3 regions of the Glutamicibacter sp. MOO4 genome follow, and region 3 is predicted to be linked to each of the others. Evidence: riboswitches for the same ligand, from Rfam matches in the RefSeq annotation. Region 3 holds a riboswitch; each other region holds the start of a gene.
What was found. A riboswitch is a leader RNA that binds a small molecule or an ion and turns the genes downstream of it on or off. The one in region 3 is predicted to bind S-adenosylmethionine.
Positions count from the first base shown of each region.

Region 1: another riboswitch for S-adenosylmethionine. It lies ahead of AC1Z3F_RS00875 (O-acetylhomoserine aminocarboxypropyltransferase/cysteine synthase family protein); the one in region 3 lies ahead of AC1Z3F_RS13675 (flavin reductase family protein).
Region 2: another riboswitch for S-adenosylmethionine. It lies ahead of AC1Z3F_RS00480 (hypothetical protein); the one in region 3 lies ahead of AC1Z3F_RS13675 (flavin reductase family protein).

Region 1 covers NZ_CM167800.1:187,502-197,140, forward strand. The annotation lists gene AC1Z3F_RS00860 (methionine synthase) at 1-597, opposite strand, end outside; gene AC1Z3F_RS00865 (putative oxygenase MesX) at 615-1,607, opposite strand; gene AC1Z3F_RS00870 (LysR family transcriptional regulator) at 1,729-2,670, shown strand; SAM riboswitch class I at 2,895-2,985, shown strand; gene AC1Z3F_RS00875 (O-acetylhomoserine aminocarboxypropyltransferase/cysteine synthase family protein) at 3,095-4,396, shown strand; gene AC1Z3F_RS00880 (cystathionine gamma-synthase) at 4,396-5,634, shown strand; gene AC1Z3F_RS00885 (HNH endonuclease signature motif containing protein) at 5,706-7,469, shown strand; gene AC1Z3F_RS00890 (gamma carbonic anhydrase family protein) at 7,466-7,984, opposite strand; gene purU (formyltetrahydrofolate deformylase) at 8,022-8,864, opposite strand; gene AC1Z3F_RS00900 (flavin-containing monooxygenase) at 8,912-9,639, opposite strand, start outside.
Region 2 covers NZ_CM167800.1:97,855-107,493, forward strand. The annotation lists gene AC1Z3F_RS00470 (LOG family protein) at 1-781, shown strand, start outside; gene AC1Z3F_RS00475 (VIT1/CCC1 transporter family protein) at 801-1,904, opposite strand; gene AC1Z3F_RS00480 (hypothetical protein) at 1,936-2,202, opposite strand; SAM riboswitch class IV at 2,216-2,329, opposite strand; gene AC1Z3F_RS00485 (DinB family protein) at 2,374-2,988, opposite strand; gene AC1Z3F_RS00490 (helix-turn-helix domain-containing protein) at 3,162-3,725, shown strand; gene AC1Z3F_RS00495 (hypothetical protein) at 3,820-4,236, shown strand; gene speB (agmatinase) at 4,464-5,450, shown strand; gene AC1Z3F_RS00505 (thiamine pyrophosphate-binding protein) at 5,450-7,093, shown strand; gene AC1Z3F_RS00510 (inositol monophosphatase family protein) at 7,213-8,079, opposite strand; gene AC1Z3F_RS00515 (GntR family transcriptional regulator) at 8,160-8,879, shown strand; gene AC1Z3F_RS00520 (CaiB/BaiF CoA transferase family protein) at 8,988-9,639, shown strand, end outside.
Region 3 covers NZ_CM167800.1:2,923,105-2,932,743, forward strand. The annotation lists gene AC1Z3F_RS13640 (MFS transporter) at 1-549, opposite strand, end outside; gene AC1Z3F_RS13645 (hypothetical protein) at 768-1,055, opposite strand; gene AC1Z3F_RS13650 (hypothetical protein) at 1,054-1,275, shown strand; gene AC1Z3F_RS13655 (hypothetical protein) at 1,301-1,726, shown strand; gene AC1Z3F_RS13660 (hypothetical protein) at 1,813-1,953, opposite strand; gene AC1Z3F_RS13665 (ZIP family metal transporter) at 1,977-2,720, opposite strand; gene dnaB (replicative DNA helicase) at 2,759-4,114, opposite strand; gene AC1Z3F_RS13675 (flavin reductase family protein) at 4,765-5,265, opposite strand; SAM riboswitch class IV at 5,362-5,479, opposite strand; gene AC1Z3F_RS13680 (AMP-binding protein) at 5,822-7,429, shown strand; gene AC1Z3F_RS13685 (PaaI family thioesterase) at 7,447-7,863, shown strand; gene AC1Z3F_RS13690 (dihydrofolate reductase family protein) at 7,909-8,493, shown strand; gene AC1Z3F_RS13695 (hypothetical protein) at 8,780-9,541, shown strand; gene scpC (succinyl-CoA:acetate CoA-transferase ScpC) at 9,545-9,639, opposite strand, start outside.

The DNA.
Region 1 (9,639 bases), 770 kb from region 3:
CTCCAGCGCAGCAATGCCCCAGTCAGCAACTTCGTCAAAAAAGACGTTGAACGCTGGCTCGTCGAACTGGATGACATCCACTCCAGCGGCTTCGAGTTCCTTGGCTTCCTGATTCAGGATGGTAGCGAACTCCCAGGCCAATTTTTCGCGGCTCTGGTAGTGAGCGTCATACAAGGTGTCCACCATGGTCATTGGGCCAGGCAACGTCCACTTAATCTGCTTGTCAGTGTATGAACGCAGGAACTTTGCATCGTCAACAAATACTGGCTTTTTTCGCTCTACTGCACCAACAACAGTGGGCACGCTTGCGTCGTAGCGGTTGCGGATGCGCACGGTCTCACGCTTTTCAAAGTCAACACCGCTCAGGTGCTCAATGAAGGTTGTGACGAAGTGCTGACGGGTCTGTTCGCCATCGCTAATGATGTCGATGCCACGCTGAGTCTGCTCCAGTACGGCAGCGCGCATGGCATCTTGCTTTCCTTCGCTCAGCTCGGAACCTTGGAGCTTCCAATCGGACCACAGGGTCTCAGGTTGGGCCAGCCATGAAGGCTTGGGGAGGCTGCCGACGATTGAGGTTGGAATTAGCTTTGAAGTCATCGTTTATCTTTCGATTCTCAGGCGACAGGAGTTGGGCAGGTGGCGGAAAATTGGTTGAGCAATTCTTGATTAGGGATGATGAAGTGCTCCTGCGTGTACTTACCCTGGCTAGCTCCGAGTCGGGTGCGTTCTTCGCGGTCGTAGTCGATCCGAGTCGGAGCGAAGTCCTGAGCGCTCAGGCTTGGACGGTAGACCGACGGGGCAGCACAATTGGCGTTGTAAATCTCGGGGCGGTAGATCTTCTGGAAGGTCTCCATCGTGCTAATCAGACTGATCAACTGCAGGTTGGTGTAGTCATTGAGTAGATCGCCACGGAAGTAGAAAGCCAGTGGAGCTACGGAACCTGCAGGCATGAAGTAGCGCACCTGCAAACCCATTTTGCCGAAGTAGGTATCGGTCAGGGAGTTCTCGTCCTGCTGGTATTCCAAGCCAAGGACCGGGTGACTATTGCCGGTGCGGTAGTAGGTTTTGGACGTGGAGACGCTGATGGCGACCACTGGCAACTGGTTAAAACGCTGCTGGTAGGCTTCCGAATCCAAGAAATGCTGGAAGAGCTGGCCGTGAAGGTCGCCGAAATCTTCAGGTAACTTAGGAGCACCCGAGCCGTTGCTGGCCGCCGGAAGCACCACACTGAAGTCATAATCACGGACGTAAGAAGAGAAATTATTGCCCACCATGCCATGGCTACGGGTACCGGTGAGGCGGTCGACAACGATGGTGTCTAGAACTTCAAGAAGCGGAAAATCCTGCTCTTCATTCTCGGCGGCAAAATGCACGTTGGCCGAGATGATTTCCAGTTCGAGCTCATAACGATCTCCGGCAGGATTGTCCCAGTGAGCCAGCGAATTGAAGCGACGGTTGATCATCGTCAGGGCGTTGCGCAGGTTCTGTTGGCGATTCTCACCACGGGCCAGATTTGCGAAGTTTGTGGTCACTCGCGAGGTGGCACAGGGAGTGTAATTCTCGTCGAATTTGGTGGTGCTAATGCTGAAAGTGAACTCGTCTGCCATGGCGGCCAATCTTGTGATGAGGGCCTGGGCAGGCCGAAAGTAAGTCGATGCGTCCATCATGCAGGGTCTTCATTGATATCAGGTAACTCGATATAACTATGGATTCATATAGACTCAATCTATGGTTCAGGGAACAAGCGGTTTAACACTCCAACAGCTTCGCTACTTCACCGCGGTCGCTACCGAGGGCTCCATCTCCGGTGCCGCCGACTTAATTTACGTCGCACAGCCCAGCATGTCCGCAGCGATGAAAGAGCTCGAAGCACGAGTGGGACGCACCCTGCTGGTCCGCTCGGCAAGGGGAGTGACGCTCACCCCCGAGGGGGCAGAATTCCTGGGTTATGCACGCCAGGTCCTAGAGCAGGTGGAGCTTCTTGAGCATCGCTACCTCGGCCGGCCTTCGGCGCGGCGCTTGCTTGGTGTCTCCACGCAGCACTACTCGTTTTCGGTTGACGCCTTTGTGCGCATGGTTCAGGCCAGCGGCGCAGAGGAGTACCAATTTTCGCTCCGGGAGACCCGCACCGAGGAAATCATCGAGGACGTACGCACCCTACGCAGCGACATTGGGATCTTGTACCGCAACGACTTCAACCGCAAAGTGATCGACAAGCTGCTGCGCGAATCCAGGCTTGTCTTCCATCCGCTGTTCCTGGCCGATCCGCATATTTTTATTTCACGCAGCAACCCGCTGGCCTCGCGTGCACAGGTGACGCTTGAAGACCTCGAGGACCTGCCGCGGCTTACCTTCGACCAGGGTGCAAACAACTCCTTCTACTTTTCCGAAGAGGTGCTCTCCACCCGTTCAAGCCAACGCGAAATTCAAGTCTCGGACCGCGCCACGATCTTTAACCTCATGATCGGCTTGGGCGGGTACACCATCTCCACCGGCATCATCAGCGACGAGCTTGATCCCTCCATCGTTGCCATCCCGCTGTCCATCGACGAGCGAATCGAGATCGGTTGGATCGACCACGCCGGGATCCCGCTCACCGATCAAGCGCAACTTTATTTGGAAGAAGTGCGTGCGGTGGTCGCCAGCTTTGACGTTGAGGTGCTGGGCTAAAACCGTAACAGTGTGTCATCTCTAGCCTTCGAGTCGTCACACTAGCAGGGCAAAACTGCTAGATTCCGCGGATTATGCTCAAAGTGGCGCGTCATAAACAGGTCGTAAACCCCGTGTCATCATGACAACTTGGCGACATATGAAGCGTGGCGACCTTGTATGAAGCCGTGAGCCCGATGCCGCTTGCGCCGCCCGGGGCAGATATCGAACCATGGAAGAACAACAAACCATCAAGAGCGACTAAGAGATCTGGCTCGAAGACGTCGCAGCAACCATCGGGAAACCGAAAGGTGCTAATGCCAGGGACGATGGAGCAGTTCCGAACGCTTTTAAGCGCACTGTGCCTCGTACCAAGTCAGTGTTCGGGCTTTGGTACGGGTTACATCTTTCGGTGCACTCCCTCGCTAGGAAACGAGAAGGAGCTATGAGCCAAGGAACCGACGCTGTCCACGCAGGGTATCGACCAAGCGGAGATTTCCGCCCGATGCTGCCACCACTACATAACTCCGCAGCGTACCAATTTGAATCCCATGCTGAAGCGATCGAAAAGTTCGCTTTGCGCCAGTCCGGGTTCACCTACTCACGCACCGGTAACCCCACCGTTTCAATCCTCGAACAGCGTGTAGCCGCGCTGGAAGGTGGAGCTCAAGCGGTGGCCACCGCCTCGGGACAGGCAGCTGTTTCACTGTCCCTGTTGGCGCTGACCCAGGGACCTAAGCACATTGTGGCGTCTTCCTCGTTATACGGTGGCACGGTGGACCTACTGACCGACTCCTTCGCCGACTTTGGCATCCGCGTCAGCTTTGTTGACCAAGCCGATCCGGCAGCCTGGGCCGGGGCCATCGAGGATGAGACCCGCGCGTTTTTCCTAGAGTCCGTGTCCAACCCGCTGTGCACGGTGGCCGATCTTCCCGCCATTTCGGCGATCGCCCACGAGCACAACATCCCGGTGGTCGTGGATAACACCCTGGCCACCCCGTTGAACTTCCGTCCGCTGGATTTTGGCGCGGATATTGTGGTCCACTCGGCTACCAAGGGTCTGGCCGGCCATGGCTCGGTACTAGGCGGCGTGGTGGTGGATTCGGGAAAGTTCGACTTCTCCGATCCGCTGCGTTGGCCACAGATTGCCGCCCCACGAGTGAGGTTGAACAATACTTCCTTGCTCGAACGCCACGGCTCTGCTGCCTATGCGATGCTGGTGCGTTCCAAGTTCCTGCACGATCTAGGTCCGGCATTAGCTCCGGCCAGCGCCCAAGGCATTTTGGCCGGCATCGAAACTTTGCCGGTGCGTGCAGCGCATGTACAGCGCAGCGTGAGCACCCTGATCCAAGAGCTCTCCGGCCACCCGGGCATCGCGGCCATCCACCACCCGTCGCTGTCCAGCCACCCGAGCCACACCTTGGCCCAACAGCTCACTCCCAAGGGCACCGGCTGCGTGCTGGCCATCGAGCTGGCGCACCCGTCGCTGGTTTCCCCGGTAATTGATGGGCTAGAACTGATCAGCTTGGCCGCGAATGTGGGGGATACCCGCACGATGATTTCACACCCGGCCACCATGACCCATTGCCGGCTCTCGGCCGATCAGTTGGCCGACGCTGGCCTGAACGCCTCCACCCTGCGCCTTTCGGTCGGGCTTGAAGATCCTGTGGATCTGCTCGCGGACCTGAACCGTGCGCTTGATAATGCACTAAACCGGGCCCTGGCCCCACAAACTCAAGGAGCATGATGACTGGCTTCAACACTCAGGCCGTACACGCAGGCCAGGAAAAAGACCCACACACCGGCGCGGTTGTTCCGCCGATCTACCAGACCAGCACCTTCATCCAAGACGGTATTAACGTACTGCGATCCGGGCACGAATACTCCCGCGGCTCCAACCCCACCCGCGACGGTTTCCAAGACCAGCTCACCATCCTAGAAAACGGCGCGGCCGGTTTTGCCTTCGCCTCAGGGATCGCCGCCGAAGATGCGCTGCTGCGTGCCGTGCTGGAACCGGGCGATCACATCGTTCTGGGCGCCGACGGTTACGGCGGCACCAACCGGTTGATCTCCAAATTGCACAGCAAATGGGGCATCACCTCCTCGGCGGTAGACATCACCAACTTGGATTCGGTGCGAGCTGCACTGCAGCCCAATACCGCCCTGCTCTGGGTTGAAACCCCGTCCAACCCATTACTTGGCATCGCCGATCTAGCCGGCTGGGCCCAGCTGGCCAAGGAAATTGGTGCGCTGCTGGTGGTTGATAACACCTTCGCTACCCCTTATCTACAGCGCCCGTTGGACTTCGGCGCGCACGCGGTGGTGCACTCCACCACCAAGTACATCGGCGGGCACTCCGACGTGCTCGGTGGTGCGGTAATTGTGGCCGATCACCTCTTCCGCGGCCAGTCCCTGGCCGAAGCGGTCGGCTACCAGCAGTTTGCCGGCGGTGCGGTGGCCGGACCGCAGGATTCCTACCTGGCCGCCCGCGGACTGAAAACCCTGGGCCTGCGCATGGAACGTCACTGTTCTACCGCCGATAAGCTGGCCCGCTGGCTTGATGCTCAGCCCGAGGTCACCCGCGTGTACTACCCGGGGCTGGAAACTCACCCCGGACACGAACTGGCCAAGCGCCAGCAACGCGGTTTTGGCGGCATTGTTTCGCTGCAGCTCACCGATGAAGCCGGCGCTCGCGCCTTCGCTGAATCCATGGAGTACTTCCAGCTCTCGGTCTCCTTAGGCGGGGTTGAATCGCTGGTCTGCTATCCACGCGAAATGACCCACGCCTCGCTGATTGGCACCGAACTGGAGATCCCGGCCAACCTGGTCCGCCTCTCGGTGGGCATCGAAGAGGTCGAAGATCTGATCGCCGATCTGGAACGTGGGCTGATTGCCGCCCGCGCAGCGTCGAACGCCTCGCGATCCGCGGCCAAGCCCGTAACCCAGGGAACCCGCCAGAGCGCATCCGCTTTCGCTACCGCGTAAATATCCACAGCTATCCACAGCCCGACCGAGTTTGCCCCGCAGATCAGTAGCTGCGGGGCAAACTCGTTTCCATGGACACAGCACAAGCACTCAAAGATCTGGCCACGGCGGCCCAACTGACCGCCAGCGCTACTACTGTGTTGTCCCAGACAGATCTGACCGCCGGCCACGCGGCCTATTTTGCACTCTTGACCGAGCACCTCGGCCAGCAGCAATCGCGCACACAGCTTCACGCCGCCCACGCGCTTCGTCGCACCGGCGCGCACAAACTTGATCAAGCCTCCTTTCAAGCCATCACCGACGCCGGCACCAACCCCACGCTGGAACAGATCGAAGCCACCCATGGCCGCACCATCGCCGGACGCACCCATTTTAAGAGTGCCCGCGGGTTGATGCATGACTGGTTGGACATACCGCGCAGCACCGCAGGGGACCGGTTGGTCCAAGCCGACTGTCTCATTGGCCGGATTGATGAGGCCGGCCAACAGCTCGATCCGTGGCTGCCGGAACTCGCCGCCACGTTCACCGACCCTACCGTGGACCCGCGGCTCGTTGCCGCAACGGCAAGCAAACTGCATTCGGCCCGCAAAGATATGGGCGAGGGCAAAGCCGGCCGGGACAAACTGCGCCAGCTCCAAGCCAAATCCGTTGCTTTCCTCAACGCCGAACCCAAGTCGGCCCGCAAACATATCAATGACCTTGTCGCCGAAGTGAAATCCGGCAAGCGCCCACTTAAAGCCCTGCTTGAATGCATCGGCATCTTCAAACGGGGCACGCGCCAGGGACTCGTGGAATATGTGTTGCGGGTTTTGCCCTCGCACGCCGCGTTCATTGAGGCATTTTTTGCCAAGGTGGATAACCCTGCCACCGTGGCCGGCAACCGCGAGCGTCTAAAGGACTCCGAGGCTCAATTCACCGGCGAGCCGGGCAGCGACTGGGACGACGAAGAAACAATGCCCGACTGGGCCAAGGGTGGAAACCGCTCCGGCCCGGACGACGAGGGTCCGGACGACTCACCCGCCGCCGACGATCCGGACGAAGATCCGGGCAGCGACGATCCGGACGACGATCCGGGCAGCGACGATCCGGACGAAGATCGTGACAGCGAGGATCCCGACGACGCACCGGCCGATTCGAGCGACTCACAAACTCCGGAACCCGCAGCTCCGTGGGAAGAGATGAAGCCCGAACGACGACGGCTGATCGGCCTGATGGCCCTACTCATGACCAACCGGACAACTGATTCGCAGCCTGAACCGGGATTCGGCTCAGCGCAGGTGAGCATCGTGATGAACTGGGAAAAGATGCAACGCCAAGCACAAGATTTCGCCGTCACCTCCAGCGGAATCCCGTTATCGCCCGGTGAAGCCAGAGCCGCGCTGTGTACCGCCGGCATTTACCCGCTAGTACTCAATGGCGCTTCTCTGCCCTTGGACCTCGGTCGAACTCAACGGCTCTTCTCCAAAGCCCAAGGCCGAGCGATCCGGGCCGCCTACCGAGGCTGCTCCTACCCTGGCTGCAGTATGCCCGCCGAACGCTGCGAACTGGACCATCTGGATCCGTGGGAAAAGGGTGGACGCACCGACATTGCCTCGGCCGACCTTAACTGCCCAATCCACCACATCGGCCGGCACTGCGGACTCTTCCGGACGGTCAAGATCGCCGGCCACCGGCCGCTGGTGTTGCTCTCCACGGAACTTGATCCGGAACAAAAGCTCCGGGTTAATACGTATTTCATGACGCCGAACGAGGCGCTTGACGCAGAAGCCATGGCGCAGCAGATGACGATCAGGTGGCGGGCTGGAGCGCTGGCGCTAGAATTTGCTGAAGCCTAGGCGTTCGCAGCCAAATGCTTGGCAGATAGCTCAAGGTAGTGCTCGGCGTTAACGTTCAGCCCGGCCACTTCCTCGTCGCTGAGCTCTCGGCGCACCTTGGCCGGCACCCCGGCAACCAGCGAACGCGGTGGAACCTGTGTGCCTTCGAGCACTAGCGCTCCGGCGGCCACCAACGACTGCTCACCAATGACCGCGCCATTCATGATGGTCGCACTCATACCCACCAGGCAACCATCACCCACGGTGGCACCGTGCACTACCGCCGAATGTCCCACCGATACTCCTGCGCCCAGCGTGCAAGGGAAACCCGAATCGGCGTGAAGCACCACGTTGTCCTGCAAATTGGTGCCCTCACCAACCCGAATCGGAGCCGAGTCCCCGCGCACGGACACCCCGTAGAAGGCGCTGGCCTGATCGGCCAGAACCACGTCTCCGCTCAAGACGGCGGTGGGTGCGATAAATACGTTGTTGCCGACCTGGGGAGTCGACCCGTCAATAGTAATAATGTGGCTCATGCCACCTACTCTAATTGGCGGGCGAGTCCGGTGCGAGTTACGAGAAGACGATGGTGCGCTGACCGTCGAGCATCACGCGATGCTCGGCATGCCACTGCACGGCACGAGTCAGTGTGCGACCCTCAACGCTTCGCCCCAGCTCCACCAGCTGCTCGGCGGTGCGGGTGTGCGACACGTGAGTGACTTCCTGATCAATGATCGGACCCTCATCCAGATCCGCGGTGACGTAGTGTGCGGTCGCGCCGATCAGCTTCACGCCGCGAGCATAGGCCTGGTGATAAGGCTTGGCGCCCTTAAACGAAGGCAAGAACGAGTGGTGAATGTTGATCACGCGCCCCTCCATCCGCTCACACAACGAGTCGGAGAGGATCTGCATGTAGCGGGCCAACACCACCAGTTCGATGTCGTAATCTTCGGCGAGCTTAAGCAGCTCCGCCTCGGCCTGCGACTTGTTCTCTTTGGTTACCGGCAAGTGCACAAAGTCCACACCGTAAAAATCTGCCATCGGCTTCAGATCCAGGTGATTGGAGACGATCACCGGCACATCTATCGCCAACGTGCCCGCACGCTGCGCAAAGAGCAGGTCATTGAGCGCATGGCCAGCCTTGGAGCACATGATCATGGTGCGCACCCGATCGGCCGCGTCAGCAACCTTCAACGACATCGCAAACTGATCGCGAATCGGTGCCAAAGACGCACGAGCCTGATCCAGGGACTGTTCGGTCTCAACCTGGATCCGCATGAAGAACGTGCCAGTCTCGGGGGAGAGGAACTGCTGTGACTCGGTGATATTGCAACCGGCACCCAAAAGACCTCCGGAAATGGCGTGGACAATACCGGGGCGGTCGAGGCAAGACAGGGTGACGATGTACTGGTTCATGGGTTCTAAGTTAGCGCCCGCCAGCGTTTTTCTACCAATTGCGTGATCTACGTTGCGTTGCCCAGGTACTTTGCGTCGCGCAAATACTTTGCGGCAGCCAGCGCAGCCTTTCGACCGGCCCGGGTGGCCCCCAACGTAGAAGCCGAGGCGCCGTAGCCGACAAAAAAGATCCCCGGCATCGCGGAAGCCGAAACCCCGTCGTCCTCCATCACGATGCCGCCGGCCTCGGTATGAAGTTTGAGGTTGCGCAAATGGCGGTGGGCATGGCGGAAGCCGGTGGCCCAGAGTATCGCGTCGATCTTCTCCCGCGTTCCGTCGGCAAACACCACCGCGTCGGATTCCAATCGGGCGATCTTGCCCCGGGAAATAAGCGCCCCGGAATCGATCCCGGCGCGCATCTTCTCGTTCAGCAGCAAACCGGTGGTTCCGACTACCGACTTGGGCGGTAATCCGGCCCGCGTGCGCTCATTAACCTGCCGCTCCACATCCAGCCCCCATTCGGCGCCGGTGAACTCCCGCCAATCGGGCGCTCGCCGAGTGGACCAGAGGGTGTCGACCCCGGCCTCACGCAGCTGCACAATAAATTGTGTGGCACTAGCCCCGGCTCCGACTACTAGCACTCGTCCGGAGAACTGCGATGGGGAGATGAACCCATTGGTATGTACCTGTGGCCCGTCAAATTGTCCGGGGTACACCGGCCAGAACGGGTTGGACCAGGTGCCGGTCGCGTTGATAACGGTGCGAGCGGTGTAGAGCTGATCGGCGTGCACCTCAA
Region 2 (9,639 bases), 680 kb from region 3:
AGTCACCGATAACGACAGTGCCATGGCGACCACCTTCCATGATTACCAGATCTCTCAAGCTCTGGTATCCGAAGTTTACGATGGGGCCTTTAAAGACTCACCGCTGATTGGTGTGATGGGTGGGCACGCGATGACCCGCGGATCTGAGCACTACGCGCAGACCGTGGAACTGGGCCAACTGATTACTCGGGCAGGATGTGCCGTTGCTACCGGCGGGGGACCGGGGGCGATGGAAGCGGCCAACCTCGGTGCTTGGTTGGCTGATTATGATCCACAAGATGTCGACGCTGCGTTGCAGATGCTCGCCACGGCTCCAGATGCGATTCACCAGCGCACACAGTGGGCTCGCACTGCGCTCGCCGTTCGTGATCGATTCCCGAGCACCCACCAGTCATTAGGTGTGCCGACGTGGTTCTATGGCCATGAGCCACCGAATTTGTTTGCAACAAAGATCGCAAAATTTTTCACCAACTCTATTCGCGAAGCGATTTTGTTGGAGCAGGCTAACGGGGGACTAATTGTTCTGCCGGGTGCTGCAGGTACGGTGCAGGAAATCTTCCAAGACGCCTGCGAAAACTACTACGCCACCGGCGCGCGTGTGGTGCCCATGGTCTTGCTAGGGCGCGAGTACTGGACTGAAACTATGCCAGCTTGGCCTTTGCTCAAGGCGTTGGCCGCAGACCGGGTCATGGAAGAGAAAATTGCGCTGGTAGATACTGCCGAAGAAGCGATGGAATTTATTGGTTCTATGAGCACGCTACGCCGGCGTACCCGCTGGTGAGACAAATAATTCCTTGGCTCTAGCCCAGCTGTACGTCGAAGATGAGTCCCAAGCAGTAGGTCACTGCCGCAGCTCCCCAGCCGATGGCTAGTTGGCGCAGCCCACGCTTCATCGGGGACGCTCCGGAGAGTAGACCTACGATAGCGCCGGTGAGCATCAAAGCAATTCCGACTAGGGCCACCGAGAGGATCACGGCAGGCAGGCCGCTCATGCCGAAGATATACGGCAGGATCGGGATGACCGCACCGGAAGCGAAGAGCAGGAACGAGGTGCCGGCGGCGCCGGTGGCCGAGCCGAGCTCCTCATGTTCATTCTCCAGCTCTTCGGAACGCTCTTCCGGGTTCAGCGAGAAGGCTGGGTTGCAATCACAGGTGAAGAGGCCCATGCGTTCGGCAGCGCGATGCTCAGCATCTTCATCGTTCATTCCGCGAGCCTTGTAAATCAGTACCAACTCGTTGGCATCCAGATTCAGATCGGGGGCCGCGGTGAGCGTGACCTGGGTAGGCCGGGATGCGGTGAGTAACTCTCGTTGAGAACGCACGGAAACAAATTCGCCAGCGGCCATCGATAATGCTCCGGCCAGCAGCCCGGCAATGCCGGAGAACAAGACAAAAGTGGAAGAAACGCCGGTGGCGCCAATACCCATGATGAGCGCCAAGTTGGAGACTAGACCGTCATTGGCGCCAAATACGGCGGCGCGGAAGTTGCCCGAAAGCTGAGCGCGACCGGCGGTGGCCAAAGCACGCACTACCTCTTCGTGGACCTCTTCGTCGGCGGCCATTTGCGCGGTCGCGTCCTGATCATCGCGGTAGGGGGAGCTGCTCTCAGAGCGCTGTGCCATAGCCAAAACGAACACCGAACCGAAGCTAAGCGCCAAAAAACGCAAGATGGTGCGCCTCAAGGAGGGGCGGACCGTCTTGGCGTGGACACCTAGTTTTTGTCGCCAGTGTTCCTCATGGCGTGCTTCGGCCGCGGCCAGACCTAGAAGGATTTGCTTCTCTTGCCCAGTTTTCTTTTGGGCTAGGGTCCGATAGATGGCACCTTCAGCGACCTCGTCGGCCAGATACTTGCGCCAACGTTGGATTTGGGCGCGGGTAGGTTCGGTTGCTGACTGGTTCGGCATCTCGAATTCAGCTCTCTTGGCAGATAACGGATCAGCTACCCAGTTTAGACAGCGGTCTCAGACTTGGGAATTTGGCAAGACTAAAAGCGATGCTCTGCCCCTCGGGCTGACCGGAGCTAGCAATGGAAAGTACTAGCTGCGAGGTCGCCGGTTCAAAGATCGGGCGGCGCGCGGATCGGACGATGAGCAATTCTAAGCGAGCTGGATCGCACACGTATCGAATGTGCCATTGGCCCTGGACCTTGAACTGAACTTGTCCGGTTTGGCGGTCGATGATGGGCAGGACGGAATATGCCATGGGATGCGCTCTCACTGAGTTCTTGCCCGGCCACAAAATTGTGAACGGACCGCTTCGTCATCCGAACCACCCATGAATCTGGGGTTGGTGCACGGCAAGTCGGAGCTTTACGCCGTGTCTCGTGAAGCAACACTTGCGATGCTACTCCCGTGCAAGTAAGCCAGTGAAGTCCTAGCCTGAAATATTTCCTTCATCCGCGCTGGACCCAGCGTCTAGCGTCTGGGACAGCTGGTTGATCTTCGTGTACTGCTGTTCCCACTGGGTTGTGGAATACGGGGGAAGGTTGGGAGCTTCGGGGCGAAGACCGGTGAAGCCATCAAGCTGTTCGCGCACGATATCAAGGTGCCCGGCGTGCCGGGAGGTTTCAGCGATCATATGAATCATGAGCTGTTCCAAGGTGGTGTGCCGGCGGCGAATCCACCATGGCACTTCGGCCGGTGCATCCAATGGCAGGGACGCGATGCTCTGTTCGCAGAATGCGACCGCCTGTTGATAAAAATCAATGATGTCGCCGGCGGTGAAGTGTGCTGGCGGTAAAAAGTCGGCTTGCGGATCGTCGGAGTCCATGAGTTCTTGCACATAAGGGTTGTTGATCTCTCGGCCCAGGCACTGGCCGAAGTATCCGTATTCGGTGATGGCCAAGTGATGCACTACGCCAAGAACATGCGTGCCGGTGGGCGTCAGTGGCTTGCGGGCCAAGTGATCGCTCAGTCCCTGAGCTTTATAGATCACCGCGTTGCGGGCGTCGTTGAGGTATTCACGCAAAAGCTCTTTGCTGTTCTTCATATGCCGAGTGTAATCAGCCGGCTGCTCAGCGAACAGCAGTTGTTGTGGTGTGCGACATATTTGACGCACCCCAGCTAGGGTCTGTTTACTATTGGTAAACCTGCCTGCTGACTTAGGCAAATGGCAGGAAGACGCCTAGTGCGTCGGAACAACAGAGGCGATGGAGCAAAAATATGAAGACCCTGCCCGTGGAATCAACCGGTGCTGCAATCAATATTGGTTCACGGCTACGCGGGGTGCGCCAAAGGCAGCGGATGACCATCGACCAGGTTGCTGAACTGTCCGGATTGACCAAGGGCTTTCTCTCGCGTGTTGAGCGAGATCTGACCAGCCCTTCGGTTTCAACGCTGCTGAAACTATGCGAAGTGCTCGGCATTGAAGTGGGAACGCTATTTGAAGTGCCTGAAACGATGTTGGTGCGATTGGCCGAAGCGCCACGGGTGTCCCTAGGCGGAGAAGGAATCACTGAGCAATTGGTGACACCGCGTAGCGAAAGGCGGGTTCAGATGATTCGCGCTGAAATCGCGCCCAAGGGTGTTGGTGAAGCCGAACTGTATTCGGTGGACTGTGAACTGGAAGTTTTGCATGTGATCTCGGGGAGGTTCACTTTAGTGTTGCCGGATCAACGCGTTGAACTCCAAGCCGGAGACACTATGACCTTCCCAGGGCGCGAGCCGCATAGCTGGGAAAATGAAGCCGATGAAGTGGCCTTGGTGACGTGGACCTTGATCCTCTAACCGGGGAGCCTTACTCGTGCCGATGCGTTCAAGCGCGTATTCTAAAAAGGTGTGTTCACCGTACGCACATGGTGCGGCGAGCGATAGGAGTGGCGTGAGTACTAGCGAAACAACTGGCACCCAGAACCAGCTACGCTCCATCGGCTGGTGGGCTTCGGTGTTCCTTGGTTTACTCGCGGGCACCACCTTGACGTGGATTCGTACCCAGCGCAACTTCTTTTTCATCGGCGCGGTCATCATCGCTGTGGTGATTGTGATAATCGGAATGCGCACCATCCGGCGGCGTGCACGCTTCCCTCAAATGGCTCAAGCCCATACTTCTTGGCCATATGCCGTCTGGACGGTGGTTCTTCTCGTTCTTGTGGGTCCAATTCAGCTGGTTTACGTGGCCGATGATCCCGGTGAACTTATGCTCAAATCTCTCATTCTTTCCACCGGCTTTTGCGTGGCAATCCACGAGCTGGATCGAGCAATGATCAAAGCCACCAGGAAGTACCTTCGCCAAGAATAGAATTTTTAGACGTTCTGCCTTCAGTGCTCAGGATCGTCAAATGCTGCCGTAGCCCCTTGTAGGGCTACGGCTTTTGTTGTCTTTTGCCCCGGAATTCGCGTCATAGTCACTATTTTGGTGCTCTGAGTCTTGACGTGACCTCGCCAACAAAATAGCATAATGGGAAACGTAAGTTTCATATTAGGCAACTATGGAAGTTGCCGAATAAGTGCCAGGAGGGCAAGAGCATGAAAGAAGTTCGCATCGAGGAAAACGGCAAGCTGGGGCCAATCAATGCAGCGATGATCCCTCGCTACGCCGGCGCCGGTACCTACGCCCGTCTGCCGCGTCTGGACCAGGTCCAGAGCGCTGACATCAAGATCATTGGTGTGCCTTTTGATACCGGTGTTTCCTACCGTCCAGGTGCACGCTTTGGTGCCAACCACGTCCGTGAATCCTCGCGCCTGATCCGCCCTTACAACCCAGCCACCGACACCTCGCCTTTTGCTCAGAGCCAGGTAGTTGACGCCGGTGACCTCGCGGTGAACCCGTTCAACATCAATGAAGCTATCGAAACGATTCAGGAAGAAGCCTTGGAGCTAACTTCTGACGGTTCAACCCTGGTCACCATCGGTGGCGACCACACCATCGCACTGCCACTGCTGCGCGCTGCATCCGAGCGTGCCGGTGCACCGGTGGCTATGTTGCACTTCGACGCTCACCTGGATACCTGGGACACCTACTTTGGTGCCGAGTACACCCACGGCACCCCATTCCGCCGTGCGGTAGAAGAAGGCATTCTGGATACCGAAGCCATCTGCCACGTGGGTACTCGCGGCCCGCTGTACGGCAAGAAGGACCTGGAGGATGACAAGCGCTTCGGCTTTGGCATCGTGACCAGCTCGGACGTGTACTACCAGGGTGTGCGTGAAATCGTTGACAAGCTGCGTGCGCGCATCGGCAACCGCCCGCTGTACATCTCGGTGGACATCGACGTACTTGACCCAGCCCACGCACCAGGCACCGGAACCCCGGAAGCCGGCGGCATCACCAGCCGTGAGCTACTGGAAATCCTGCGCGGGTTGCGCGGACTGAAGATCGTCGGCGCCGACATTGTTGAGGTCGCCCCAGCTTACGACCACGCCGAACTGACCGGTGTGGCCGCCAGCCACGTCACCTACGACCTAATCAGCCTGATCAGCGACTTCCGCGCCAACCAGGGATTGAACAAGTAATGACAACACAGCCCCAACGTAACGGCGGCGACCTGGTCATTGAGACCCTCACCGCGCTGGGAGCCAAAACCGTGTTCGGCATCCCCGGACAGCACGCCTTGGGGCTGTTCGACGCGCTCTCCCGCTCAAACCTGGAATTTGTCTCCTCTCGAGTGGAGAACAACTCGGCCTTTGCAGCCGACGGCTATTCCCGCGCTACCGGTGAGGTGGGCGTACTGTTCCTCTCCACCGGCCCCGGCGCGCTAACCTCGCTGGCTGGACTGCAGGAAGCCTATGCCACCGGTGTGCCGATGGTTGTTGTGGCCAGCCAGATCCCACTGGATGGACTGGGTGCACGACGCAAGGGCATGCTGCACCAACTCGATGACCAGAAAGCTTCGGCGGCCAACGTCACCAAGTTCCAGCAGACCGTACATCACGCCTCTGGCATCCCTTCGGCCATTCAGGATGCTTGGGCGCGTGCGATCACTGTGCCCATGGGGCCGGTGTGGGTTGAAGTTCCCCAAGACGTGCTGCTCGCTGAAGTGATGGTGCCACCGGTGCAGGATGCTTTGGCTGAAGCCTATGAGCACCCACCGCGTGAAGAGTTGATCCGCGAAGCAATTAACTGGCTCTCCGATGCACAACGTCCGGCCATTATCGCCGGTGGTGGTGTGCGCCGTGCCGGTGCGCAGGCCGAACTGTTGGCCGTGGCGCAAGCCTTGCAGGCGCCGGTGCTTTCCAGCCCGGGCGGTAACGGGGCTTTCCCGTGGAATCATGAACTGTCCTTGCAGTCATGGGTTGAAGACCGTCACGCCACCGAGGTTATGGAAGATGCCGACGTATTGTTGGTCATCGGCTCGGCCCTAGGAGAAGTGACCAGTAATTACTTCACCCTTGAACCGCGCGGCAAGATGATTCAGATTGACGCTGAACCACGAGTTCTGGAGTCCAATACTCCTGCGCTTGGTATTCGCGCCGACGCCCGCGAAGCGCTGAAGTTCCTGGACCGGGGATTGAAGGATGCCGGGTACACCTCGCGCGCTTCATGGCATGGACAGCGACCACAGCAGGTGGTCGCGCAGACCCTAGAAAAAATCCAGGCACGCCTGGATGCTCAGGATCTGGGCAAAGAACAAAAATTCATGGAAGACATCCGTGCCGCAGTTCCGGCATCGATGCAGACCTTCTGGGATATGACCATTGCAGCCTACTGGGGCTGGAGCTGCTGGGATGCCAAGGATGGCCAGTTCCATTCGGCACAGGGTGCCGGCGGTCTGGGCTTCGGTTTCCCTTCGGCCATTGGTGGCGCGATTGGTACCGGGCAACGAGTACTGGCTGTCAGCGGTGACGGTTCCTCGATGTACTCCATCGCTGAGCTAGCAACCGCCAAACAACACCAGGCCCCAGTGACCTGGTTGATTGTTGATGACGGTGGCTACGGCATCTTGCGTGAGTACATGGAAGGCGCTTTTGGTAAGGCTACGGCCACCGAGCTGGTCCGGCCCGACTTTGTCGCACTGGCTCAGTCCTTCGGTGTTCCGGCACGCGAGGTCGAAGTTGATCAGATCGGTGACGCGCTCAAGCAGGCGCTTACCGAAGAGGGACCAAACGTCATCGTGGTCAAAACTCTGCTGAAGATGTTCGCCCCGACTCACCTCTAAGCAGCATCGGCCAGGGAGTAGTACTGGCAATCAAGTGGTGGCCTGGAACCCGTAGCAAAAGCTATCGGTTCTAGGCCACCACTTTTGTTTTGTGCACCGCTTGGTGCCGCTGAAAATTTTTAGCGCACCGTGCGGGTGCGCAACTGATGGATCTGCTGTGCTGCCGAATTTAGCGAAGGGTAGTTGGCGCCCGGTCCTTGGGCGATAAAACCGGGACACTCGTGATCGGCTAACCCGGTTTCACCGTAGGCCAACCCACGGAAAGTTCCGTGTGTCATGCGCACCAAGTGTGCTCCGGCGGCGACGTCCCAAACTTTGGTATCAAAGCCGATGGTCGCATCAGACCAGCCGGCGGCAACGTGAGCCAAGGCTAGAGCGGCGCTGACCTTTCGGCGCACGGTGGCAAAATCTTGAATCCACTGACCAAACAGTTGCAAGGCGATATCGCCATCCTTAGTCAGTGACTCTGCCCCGGGATAGTCGGTCATCAGATTGGCGCGAGATTGTTCCGGACGGGTGCCCGGACGTAGCGGAACGTCGTTGAGCATCGCAGCATCCGAGTTCGCGCTGAACTCGTCGCCGGTGACTGGATCGATGATCACCGCGGCCACCAGCTGGCCGTCAATGGCAGCTGCGATGGAAATGCAGAAGAACGCTACGCCGTGAACAAAATTGCTGGTCCCATCGATGGGATCCACGATCCACTGCACCTTGCCTGCGGCTTTATGGCCGGAGGTGGTAGTTAGTTTCTCTTCGCCAAGCACCCACGAATCGGGTACCGCAGTTAACAATGAATCGGTGATGAGCTGTTGGCTTCGGCGGTCAATGTCGGTGACCAGATCATGGGTGCTGGTTTTGTGCTCAACATTTACTGCGGTGCGAAAGGAAGAAGACAGTAGGGGAGCTGCGCTACGTGCTGCATCCAGCGCAGCCAGGCGCAGGTCTTCGGCCAAAAAATTCTCAGGGATCGATTGTTGCTCACTCACTGTGTCAGCTTATCGTGCCCGTGGAAACGTTCAGATGGTAGATGGTCAGGATCAAGACGAATCAAGATAAGCTTCTGCTCATGAGTAGCATGCAACCGATTGCCCCTAAAGCCTCGCTGACCGAACAGGTCACCACAATGATCCGGGCGGCCATCGTTGCAGGGGAGATGGCCCCTGATCAGCACTATTCGGCCATTGGCATTTCCGAGAAGCTCGGGGTCTCACGCACTCCGGTGCGTGAAGCTTTGCAGCTCTTGGAAAAAGAAGGCATTGTGACTGTGGCGAAAAACCGCGGGGTGCGGGTCAACCAGATCTCCTTGGAAGATATCGTTGAGGTCTTCCAATTTCGGTTGGCCATTGAACCGGCAGCTGCCGCGCGCGGTGTGCTCAACGCTACTGACGCTGACCGTGCCCGGCTCACCGAACTGCACGAGCAGATGATCAAGGTTGGGCAGAGCGGTGACGGGAGGGCCACCCTAGAGGCCGATAAAGAATTCCACCTGTACCTGCTGGGATTAGCCAGCAACAAAAAACTGGACAGTGTGGTGGGGCAGTTGCGCAACTTAGTGCTTGCTCATGGGCAAACTACCGTGCCCTATGCTCGCAGCAGTCAGGAGTTAGCGGGGGATCGTGAGCAGGTTATGGCTGCGATCCTTGCTAAGGATGCCCCGGCCGCTGCCGAAGAAGTGCGTGGACACATCATGCGTACCGCGCAAATGCTGATCCGTTCGATTTGTTCGCGGACTCCGGGCCTTGAAGCTCAGCCATTTTTGGACCGTCTTGAAGATCTAATTTCCTAGCTGCACCTAGCAAAGTTCCATTAAGTCTTGCCATGAGTGAGCTACGCAACATAGAGTAGCATGCAACATGTAACAACCATCAACTTAGCGGAGCCGGAGGTGAAAGTGGTGAGTCAACCGCTTGAGGGAGTCAAGGTCGTTGACCTCTCGCGCATTCTTGCCGGGCCATTGTGCACGATGACATTAGGTGACTTCGGCGCCGACGTCCTCAAGGTTGAAAGCATCGCGGGCGATGAAACCCGCGGATGGATTCCACCGGTCAACGCCCAGGGCATCAGCACCTACTACTGGTCGGTGAATCGCAACAAACAAGCAGTCATTGTCGACTTTGCCAACACCGCTGCGCTAGATCGACTGCTGGCACTCATCGCGGAAGCCGATGTCCTAGTGGAGAACTTCCGCCCCGGAGTACTGGCCAAATTCGGCCTGGACTACGACAGGCTCAAAGCACTGAACCCGTCACTGATTTACTGCTCAATTTCTGGATTCGGTGAAAAACAAGGTGCCACACTGCCCGGATTTGATCTTCTGGTCCAAGCCGTCGGTGGGCTGATGAGTATCACCGGAGAACCAGATGCCACGCCTAGCAAGGTAGGAGTAGCGCTGGTAGACGTGCTGGCAGCACAGAACGCTGTCACCGGAATACTGCTGGCCTTACGCGAACGTGAGAGTAGTGGACAAGGGCAGCGAGTAAGCATCAACTTGCTCTCATCATTGCTCGCCGGACTGACCAACCAGTCAAGCAGCACACTGGCCACCG
Region 3 (9,639 bases):
GACACCAGAAAAGACCCAGCGCCAGCCCAGATGCACCGCCATCAGACCGGCCAGCCACGGACCAATCATCGCCGGCAGCACCCAAGCGGTAGCAAACAACGCAAAGATCTTAGAGTGCAAGTGTCCGGGATAGGCGCGTGCAATCAGCACGTAAATGGCGACGGTAATGGCGCCACCACCAATGCCCTGCAGGATGCGACCTGCAATAAGCACCTGCATGTTCGCCGCCGAACCGCAGACTACCAAGCCCACACAGAAGATCGCGACACTGAACAGCAGGGGAAACTTTGGTCCCCAGCGGTCGGTAATCTCGCCAGCTGCGACCATGCCCAGCATGCCACTGGCAATCGGAGCGGCAAAAGCCAACGCAAAATAGCGTTGCCCGTGCAGTAGTTCGCTGACCAACGGCATGACGGTGGTAACCGCCATAGATTCAAAGGCAACAAGGAACACCAAAATAAACATGCCAACGGTGGTGGCAAGATACTGCGGTGCGTAGATCGATTCTGTAGTGGGCCCAGACAGGCGGGGACTACGGTTTGAAGGCATAGTCCAATCTTGCCAGCTTGTGGTTAGCCACCTAGCACGTGCAAGGCGAAGGCGGAGAGGAAACCGCCAGTAACCAACAACCCGGTGTAGTCATGCTCAACGGAATAGGCTTCAGGGATCATCGTGTCGGCAGGCATCCTACAAAAGTAGTATTTACAGTGGGTAGAGATAGATAATAAAGTCATTTGTGCCCGCACTTTCATTACTCAAGGATGGATTTATATGTTCAATTCAAAAGTTCTTCGCATCTCCGCAGCCGTATCAGTCTCTTCAGCGTTGGTACTGACTCCATTAGCAGCAAATGCATCCCCCTCGGCTCCGTCCACCAAGGCAGTGGGAGTAATCCAGAACGTTTCAAGCACTTCAATATCACTGACAGCAAGTGACTGGAAAGAAATTGCAAAGCGCGCTTCCGTTGCCTCCGATGCGACTTCGGCACGAATCGCAAACTCTATGGCAGCACAACAATCAGGGCCAATCAGTGTCGCCAAGCCAGCAAACATCATGACTTCGCTCGCCAAAAAAGCATTACTCGTTACACTTCGATACAGCGCCGATAAGCTGCCCAAAGCTATGCGCCCTTACGCGAAAAAAATTGCCAACTTTCTCGAAGATCTCGAAAACTGGCAAGAAGGACCCATCATCACCGGCCTTATGGCACTCGGCATCCCTTACGACGTAGCAGCAGCGACCGCGACTTGGGTTGTCATCTTTGCAGGGGTATAAGCAGGCCCAATAACGTTAGGTACCAATGAACACACTGAAGACGTCAGAAAAATTGGGATTCGGGCTTTATTTATCGCTCGTAACCCTTATAGCTGGCCTGCCCGTACTAGTTGGGTTTTTCATACCGCTGTGGTTCCCTCAACTAGGTGCGCCTAAACATGGCATACTTCTCTGGTCGCCACTGCTGACCATAGTTTTTGTCTTGGTCATTCTGGTTCTAGGCGAAATATCCGATCGAATCGTACTCAAAGTATTTAGTAGCGCAAGCAAAGTCGCGACCCAAGCGTTACAAACGCTTCTGTCGTTTGTCGTCCTGCTCGGCTGCTACCGGATGGTAATGACCGAATATCAGGCGGCGATGATAGCCTCCGTCACCGCAACCCTGGGATACCTACTCCTGTCACCGCTGATCAACAAAATGGCAGACAAAGCCCCTAGGACTGATTCTTGAAACAGCTCCAGCTGTATTTCTATAAATCCGAACATGCGCCCAAACTTGGGACTGATGCAGGTTTCGAAGAGTCACAGCGTAACAGGTTAGCCAACGCTAACCGCCATAGATTCAAAGGCAACAAGGAACACCAGAATAAACATGCCGATGGTGGTGGCAAGATACTGCGGTGCGTAGATCGATTCTGTAGTGGGCCCAGGCAGGCGGGGACTACGGTTTGAAGGCATAGTCCAATCTTGCCAGCTTGTTGTTAGCCACCTAGCACGTGCAAGGCAAAAGCCGAGAGGAAACCGGCGGTAACCAACAACCCGGTGTAGTCATGCTCAACGGAATAGGCTTCAGGGATCATCGAGTCGGCAATCATGGTCAGGATGCCACCTGCGGCCACTGCTGTAGCGAAAGCCAGAGCCTGCCCAGGCATGGATTGCATAACAAGTGCGCCAAAGAAGGCAGCCAGCCCACAAGAAATTGCGATGGATCCCCATAGCGCGGCAATCGTTTTGCCTTGGCGGCCGGCGTCCTTCATTTGAGCTGTGCTGGCCAGACCTTCGGGAACATTCGAGATGAAGATGGCGATAAGCATGGCTGGGTTGATGCTCGCACTGGTAACCACAGTCAGGCCCAAGGCCACCGACTCCGGGATACCGTCAATCAGTGCACCAACCGCCAGGGCGGTGCCTGAAGATTCACCTTGGCTGCCATTGCCTGACTTCGCTTGACGCTTTTTCGTTCGCCAATCCAGTAGTCGATTGGCTAAGAAATATAGTCCGGCACCTACCAGCACGCCAGCGATGGTAGCTAGCAGGCCACCGGTTTCGAAGGCTTCTAACACCAACTCAAAACTCAGCGCACTGACCAATACTCCGGCGCCGAAAGCCATGATCGCGCAGACCCAAACTTTTGGGATCTTGAACCACCAGGCCGCACCGGAACCCAGCAAGAGTGCCGAGCCGGCCACCGTACCCCACAGCAGAGCCTGCAAAGAAGCAATCATGGAACTCACTATAGCCAGCAAATCGAATCTGGCTGGGACTAGCCCTCTGAGGACATGTTATTAAAGCGCGAGTAGTGACCCTGGAAGGCTACGGTGATGGTCTTAGTTGGACCCGCACGGTGCTTAGCGATGATCACGTCAGCTTCACCCGGACGGTTTTCCTTGTCGTAAACATCATCACGATGCAGCAAGATAACCATGTCGGCGTCCTGCTCAATCGAGCCCGATTCACGAAGATCGGAAATCATTGGCTTCTTGTCGGTTCGTTGCTCGGAACCACGGTTCAGCTGAGACAGTGCAATCAGCGGAACGTCGAGTTCTTTGGCCAGCAACTTCAGGTTACGCGAGAACTCCGAGACTTCCTGCTGACGGGATTCAACGCGCTTGCCCGAGCTCATCAGCTGCAGGTAGTCAAGAACAATCATGCGCAGCTCGTTGCGCTGCTTGAGTCGACGGCACTTGGCGCGGATTTCCATCATGGACATATTCGGCGAATCATCGATGAATAGTGGAGCTTCGTTCAAGCGACCCATGGTGGTTGCAATCTTGGTCCACTGCGAGTCTTCCACCGAACCCTTACGCAGGTCCTGAAGCTGGATGGAGGCTTCTGCCGAAAGCAGGCGCATCGCGATCTCGTTGCGACCCATTTCCAAGGAGAAGAAGACGGTAGCCATATTGTTCTTGATCGCTGCAGAGCGTGCGAAGTCCAGTGCGAAGGTCGACTTACCGACGGCGGGACGAGCAGCGATAATGATCATCTGACCACCCTTGAGACCCTGGGTCAGCTCATCAAATTCGTAGAAACCGGTAGGTACGCCGGTGATGCCGTCGCCCGCGTTGGCTGCGTTTTCGATTTCGTCAACGGTGCCTTCGATGATGTCCGAAAGCCGTACGTAGTCTTCACTGCTGCGGTTTTCGGCAACCTTGTAGACCTCGGCCTGAGCTTCGTTGACGATGGCATCAACTTCACCGTCTGGCGAGTAACCCATCTGAACAATGCGGGTACCTGCGTCCACCAAACGACGAAGTACCGCGCGCTCTCGTACGATTTCTGCGTAGTATCCAGCATTCGCAGCCGTTGGGACTTGCTGGATGAGGTTGTGCAGATATGCGGCGCCACCAATACGTGAGATCTCTCCACGTTTGGTCAGTAAGTCAGCAACGGTCACCGCATCGGCTGGTTCTCCTCGACCATAAAGATCGATGATTGCTTCGTAAATGGATTCGTGAGCGGGACGATAGAAATCGGTGCCACGCAGCGCTTCAACTACGTCTGCAATGGCGTCCTTGGAGAGCATCATGCCACCGAGCACGGACATTTCCGCCTCGATGTCCTGTGGCGGCTTGCGCCCCGCGTCGGATTCCCGTGCCTCGTAAACCGGCTCAGCACTCATTACAGCCACTTCCATCCCTATTGAACCGCTGGGAAAAACTTCCTTGCCAGATGGCAACGCTCCATCATGTCAGTCGATACCGACAACTGAAAAGCGTCTGTGGATATTTCTGTCCCAAAGTCAACACTAAGACCGTTATTTGCTCACGTAAACCTCGTTATCCACAGCGCCTGTGCATAACATGGCCTGACTTGTGGACTGCCCTGTTCACTAACTGGGGAGAACCCTGTGGATTAATAACTATTACCATTCGGTAATATGTTTTGACTTGGGTGTTTGCGTTTACACAGCTGTGGACAGAAAGATATTTTGTTGAAGGTTGCGGCACCCTTCGCAGAGTTATCAACAGCCAAAAGCACCCGGAATTCGGGGTTATTAGCGATATGCACAGAGTTCTACACACATCACCCACAGGCGTGTGGATAACCCTGTGGATAGTGAGATTCTCCTAAAACCCTTAGTCACCGTAGGTTAAGCGGTTAACTTGACCCTCAAAAACGACGTCGTCCACATTTCTTTGCCCCCAAGACATCTTTTGTCCCCGTGGATAACTCACCACATCATCAAAATGCTGCCGTCACGCAAAAACGCTCCGGGTGGAACACCATGTGTTCCTTCCGGAGCGTTTGAGCAACTAGCTAGCTGAAGTATTAGACGAGTTCAGGAACTGGGATTGAATGAAATCGTGAATCATGGAAGATCTGTGGCGAATGTTCGGAGGCGTGGTGCCCATGCACCTCCAAGAAGACGACCCAGTGATCACCAGCTTCAACTTCGTTGTAGATGGAAGTCTCCAGCCACAATGTGGATTCTTCGATAAACAGCGCACCCTGATCAGTGACGGCAGTGTCTACACCGCGGAAGCGGTCGCCGGTCTTTGAGGCGAGCTGCGCACATACTCCCCCATTGCGGTCGCTAAGCACTGAGACGCCAATATGGCCAGCTTCGCGTAATTTGGGCCAGGTGTTAGAAGTTTTCTGTACTGCAAACATCACCAGCGCAGGTTCCAACGAAACACCAACGGTGAACGACGAAGCGATAATTCCGGTTTTTACACCGTCAATCTCGGCGCAAAGAGCTGCGATGCCTGAGGGGTGCTGAGCGAAAACCTTGCGGAGCGTCAGCGGGTCAAGTTCACGATTCAATGACATGGCTCGATTCCTTCTGGTCTTGCCCACGGCGCTGAAGAGACCCGAGCAAACGGTTCGGCGTCCCCGAATCCACTACTCACTGATCATTCACGCAGTGCGCGGTACTTGTTTCAACACCATTTAGCGCGAAACCGAATCCTCACCTGGAGCACCCCACTACCGTAGAGAGGGTTGCCGATCAGCAAGCCAGGGCTTATAGCTGATGCTCTTGATTCTGTTTAAAACGATATGGGTCATGACGAAGTATCGTCAAACAAATCACTTCGTAAATCGCAATATTCAATGATTCATTCGACGCATAGGCCTATATCGAGGTGTCTGGCAGTCAATTATTCAGAAGATGTGTGATCTATAACGCAATCCGCTTATCGGTGACATCCTGCCCAGCTCGGTCACCAAGGCCGCTTCAACGCTTTTCTGGGGCCGCCCACCGTAATGAAACCGGGTTTCTTTCTCTGGTGTTCAGGTTCATGCCACGATAAAAGATGCAGTGTTATGGGTCACACCATTCATTGCCTGCCGCCGTTGCCAGAGATGATGATTGAAGGATACCTCCATGGTAGAAATTCAGGCCAACCATTCAGAACTAACTCCGTTGCGTTTCCTTGAACGCTCGGCTGAGGCCTACCCCAGCAAAACCGCCATCATTCATGGGACTCGTAGTTATACCTACAAAGAATTTGAAACTCGGGTGCACCGTTTTGCTCAAGTACTAGCCGAGCGCATCGAACCCGGTGACCGAGTAGCGGTCTTGGCACCAAACACTCCTGAGATGCTGATGGCTCACTACGCCGTGCCACTAGCCGGAGGTGTACTCATCGCTTTGAACACGCGACTCTCGGCCCACGAGCTGCAGTACATCATCGATCATTCGGGAGCGAAGCTCCTCCTGGCCGATACCGAATTACTGGAGAACACCAAAACCCTGCGACGCGAAAACCCCAGCCTGCAGGCACTGATTGAGATCACCGACGATCAGTTCACCTCCCCACGCCCGAACGTGGAAGTTGATGGCACGTTGGAGCAATTGCTGACTACCGCCAGCGATGAGAAACTGCCCTATGCGATCGCGGACGAGCGCTCTGCCATCGCCTTGAACTACACCTCGGGGACCACGGGAAAGCCCAAGGGTGTGCTCTACTCGCACCGCGGCAGCTACCTGAACTCTCTGGGTGAAGCGCATCATCAAGGCCTTAGCTCAGCGACCCGATACCTCTGGACGCTACCGATGTTTCACTGTAACGGCTGGTGTACACCCTGGGCAGTGACTGCAGTTGGCGGCACCCATCTATGCCTGCGTGGAGTGCGTGAAGATGCAGTGTGGGATGCCATCGAAAACCTGGGAACTACCCACCTGTGCGGCGCGCCGACTGTTTGCTCGATCATCGCCGACTCGACTCGGGCGCACCAACTTCAGGCTCCGCTGCGCATCACCACCGCTGGAGCTCCACCGTCCCCGGCCATCATTTCCAAGTTGCAGAAACTGGGCATCGAAGTCGTTCACGTCTATGGGCTGACCGAAGTGTATGGCCCCTACACAGTCTGCGAATACCAAGAAGAATGGGATCAGCTGGAACCGACCGACTGCGCGGCCAAGCTAGCCCGCCAAGGCGTCGGGATGATCACCGCGGAGTCGGCACGCATTGTGGATGAGAACATGTTCGACGTTCCTGCCGATGCCCAGACCATGGGCGAAATCGTCTTGCGCGGCAATAACGTCATGATCGGCTATTACCGGGACGAAGAAGCTACCGCACAGGCCTTTGCCGGCGGATGGTTCCACACCGGCGACTTAGGCGTCATGCATCCCGACGGCTACATTCAGGTGCGCGACAGGGCCAAAGACATCATCATTTCCGGTGGCGAAAACATCTCAACCATTGAAGTGGAACAAGCTTTGGCTTCCCACCCCGAGGTACTGGATCTGGCCGTCGTTGGCATCGCCGATGAGAAGTGGGGCGAACGTCCCGTGGCCTACGTGATCCGGGCCAGCGACTCCACCTTGAGCGCGCAAGATCTGATCAGTTTCGCCAAGCAGAAACTTGCTGGCTACAAAGTTCCGCGCACCATCATTTTCCCGCAGGATTTGCCGCGTACTTCAACGGGTAAAGTGCAAAAGAACGTACTACGAGCCCAAGCGCTTGAACAGCTTAATAAGAACTAAATGTTTTGGAGTCAGCTATGAGTTCCACCAACCAACCAATCCCCGATAAGACCAGCCGGTTCACCGAAAGTGTCGGTCTCGTCTTTGATGAAATTTCAGCCACACTTGTCCGTGGGCACGCGGAGCTGAACGAAGACCACCACACACCTTGGGGAGTGGTCCACGGAGGCATTTACGCCACCATGGTTGAAAGCGCTGGCAGCGTGGGAGCCAGCTACGCGGTGGCCGAACGCCAGCAGTTTGCCGTAGGTGTTCATAACGCCACCGACTTCCTCCGCCCCTCCACCGGAGCACATGTGCAGGTCGAGGCCAAGGCCCTGTTCCAAAGCAAAACTCAGCAGCTCTGGGACGTTGTTATTACCGATACGGCTACGGGCAAAGTACTTTCGCGCGGACAATTGCGCACCCAGAACGTAGATTTGCCCAAATCTTGAGCGTAATCTGATGGCATCTAGCGGATCAGCCTCGGGAGGCTCATTATGAGTGCCACCTATACCTTTGATGTGTTCAGTAGTCTTGATGGTTTCGGCAGTGCCGGTGGCGACTGGGGAGGATACTGGGGCAAACAAGGACCGGAGTTACTTGCTCGACGCCTTGAGCTCTACGGCCAGGAGTGCCACATGGTTTTTGGGGCGAATACTTTTCGTTTGTTCTCCCAGTTTTGGCAGGAGATTGAACAGAATCCTGAAGTTGAAGATCCTTGGGGCGTTGCCATGTATGAGCAACCCGCCACGGTCATCTCCACAACGCTTAGCGACCCACTGAAGTGGCCACAGGCCACCTTGGAGCGGGCCGATGCCGTGGAGGTGGTCAGGCAATTAAAGGCCACCTCAGCGTTGCCCCTGCGATCTCACGGTAGCTTGGCGATGAACCGGTCCCTGCTCGCCGCCGGTCTGGTGGACTTTATTCAAATAACCATTTTCCCGGTACTCACCGGAGCCCACGGAGACTCCCCTGTGCTGGATGTCGGCGAAGACTACGATCTAGAACTCATTGATTCGCGACTTTTAGATGGCAGTATCCAAGAATTGACCTATCGGCCAACTCAACACGTAACTCTCTGAGCTTTTCAGAGCTCTAGGTAATAACCATTCATTCTGCATGTTTGAATATTTGAAGGTGAGACTGACATTGAGAGTGCATCAAAGATTCCCAACAGTTATCGCGGTCATTGCAGCCTTGTCGCTGACGGGCTGCTCGGCTTCTGAATCAACGGCCCAGAGTTCCACATCATCCCTGACGACTTCTTCGTCCGCCTCAGCCTCTGCCTCTTCACCCCGTTCATCCCCCTCACCCACAGCGCTCAAAGACCTCACACCAAATATGGTTCTGGGCGCCAGCATTCCGTCAATGTGTGAGTTTCCTGCCGGCAAATTGGTCGGCGGTGTCCTGAAGGAAGAGCACTCCGAATATCCCAACGCCACCCCACCATCGCTCGTTTCTGAAAAGTTAGTGGTGGCAGGTGACCTGACCGGTGATGGTGTTAAAGAACTGGCAGCGACCTTTTACTGCGACAAGGGTGGTGTTGCTTGGCCTACCCATATCCAGCTGTTCCAAAACACGGCCAAGGGCATCGTCCCGCTGGGCCAACCCTTCCAAATGGGTGACGTTAATGGTGGCGCTCGCACTCTACCGAGCTCACTAAAATACGCCAACGGTCAGCTGGTGGTGATCGATCAAGCTCTGCTACCGATGGAAGCCGCAGCAGCTGCCTCAGGGAAAATCAAAGCAACACTGAAATGGAACGGTATGAAGTTAGCGGCCAGTTCAATTCAGGATCTAGCTGTTCCGCAAAATGGCACGTTGAAGACTGCAACGGTCAACGGGACGTGGTGTCTGCTGGACGGCAAGGGAAAGTCCACAACAAAAGACTGTCTGACTATCGACTATCCAAATGTCACCAGTAAAGGCGAAGACCCGCAGACCCTATCCTTCTCAACAAATAATGGCTTCACGGTGCTGAGCTACTTTGATGCACCGCTAGGCATGATCTATTCATCAGGAGTCAAGATCCAGGATCCGGCCAATCCTTCGGTGACTACGTCGCAGCTACAGAAGGATCGACTGTACAACAATCAAACCCAAGAGGTCTTTGTCCGTCAGGGAAAGTAAGACCTAGCTGGCCGGGCGCATGTCACCGGTTTCTTGGAACCGTTGGTGCCAGCTCAAAGCCTCCCCCAACAGGTGCGGGGTGTGCTTGCCGTAGCTGT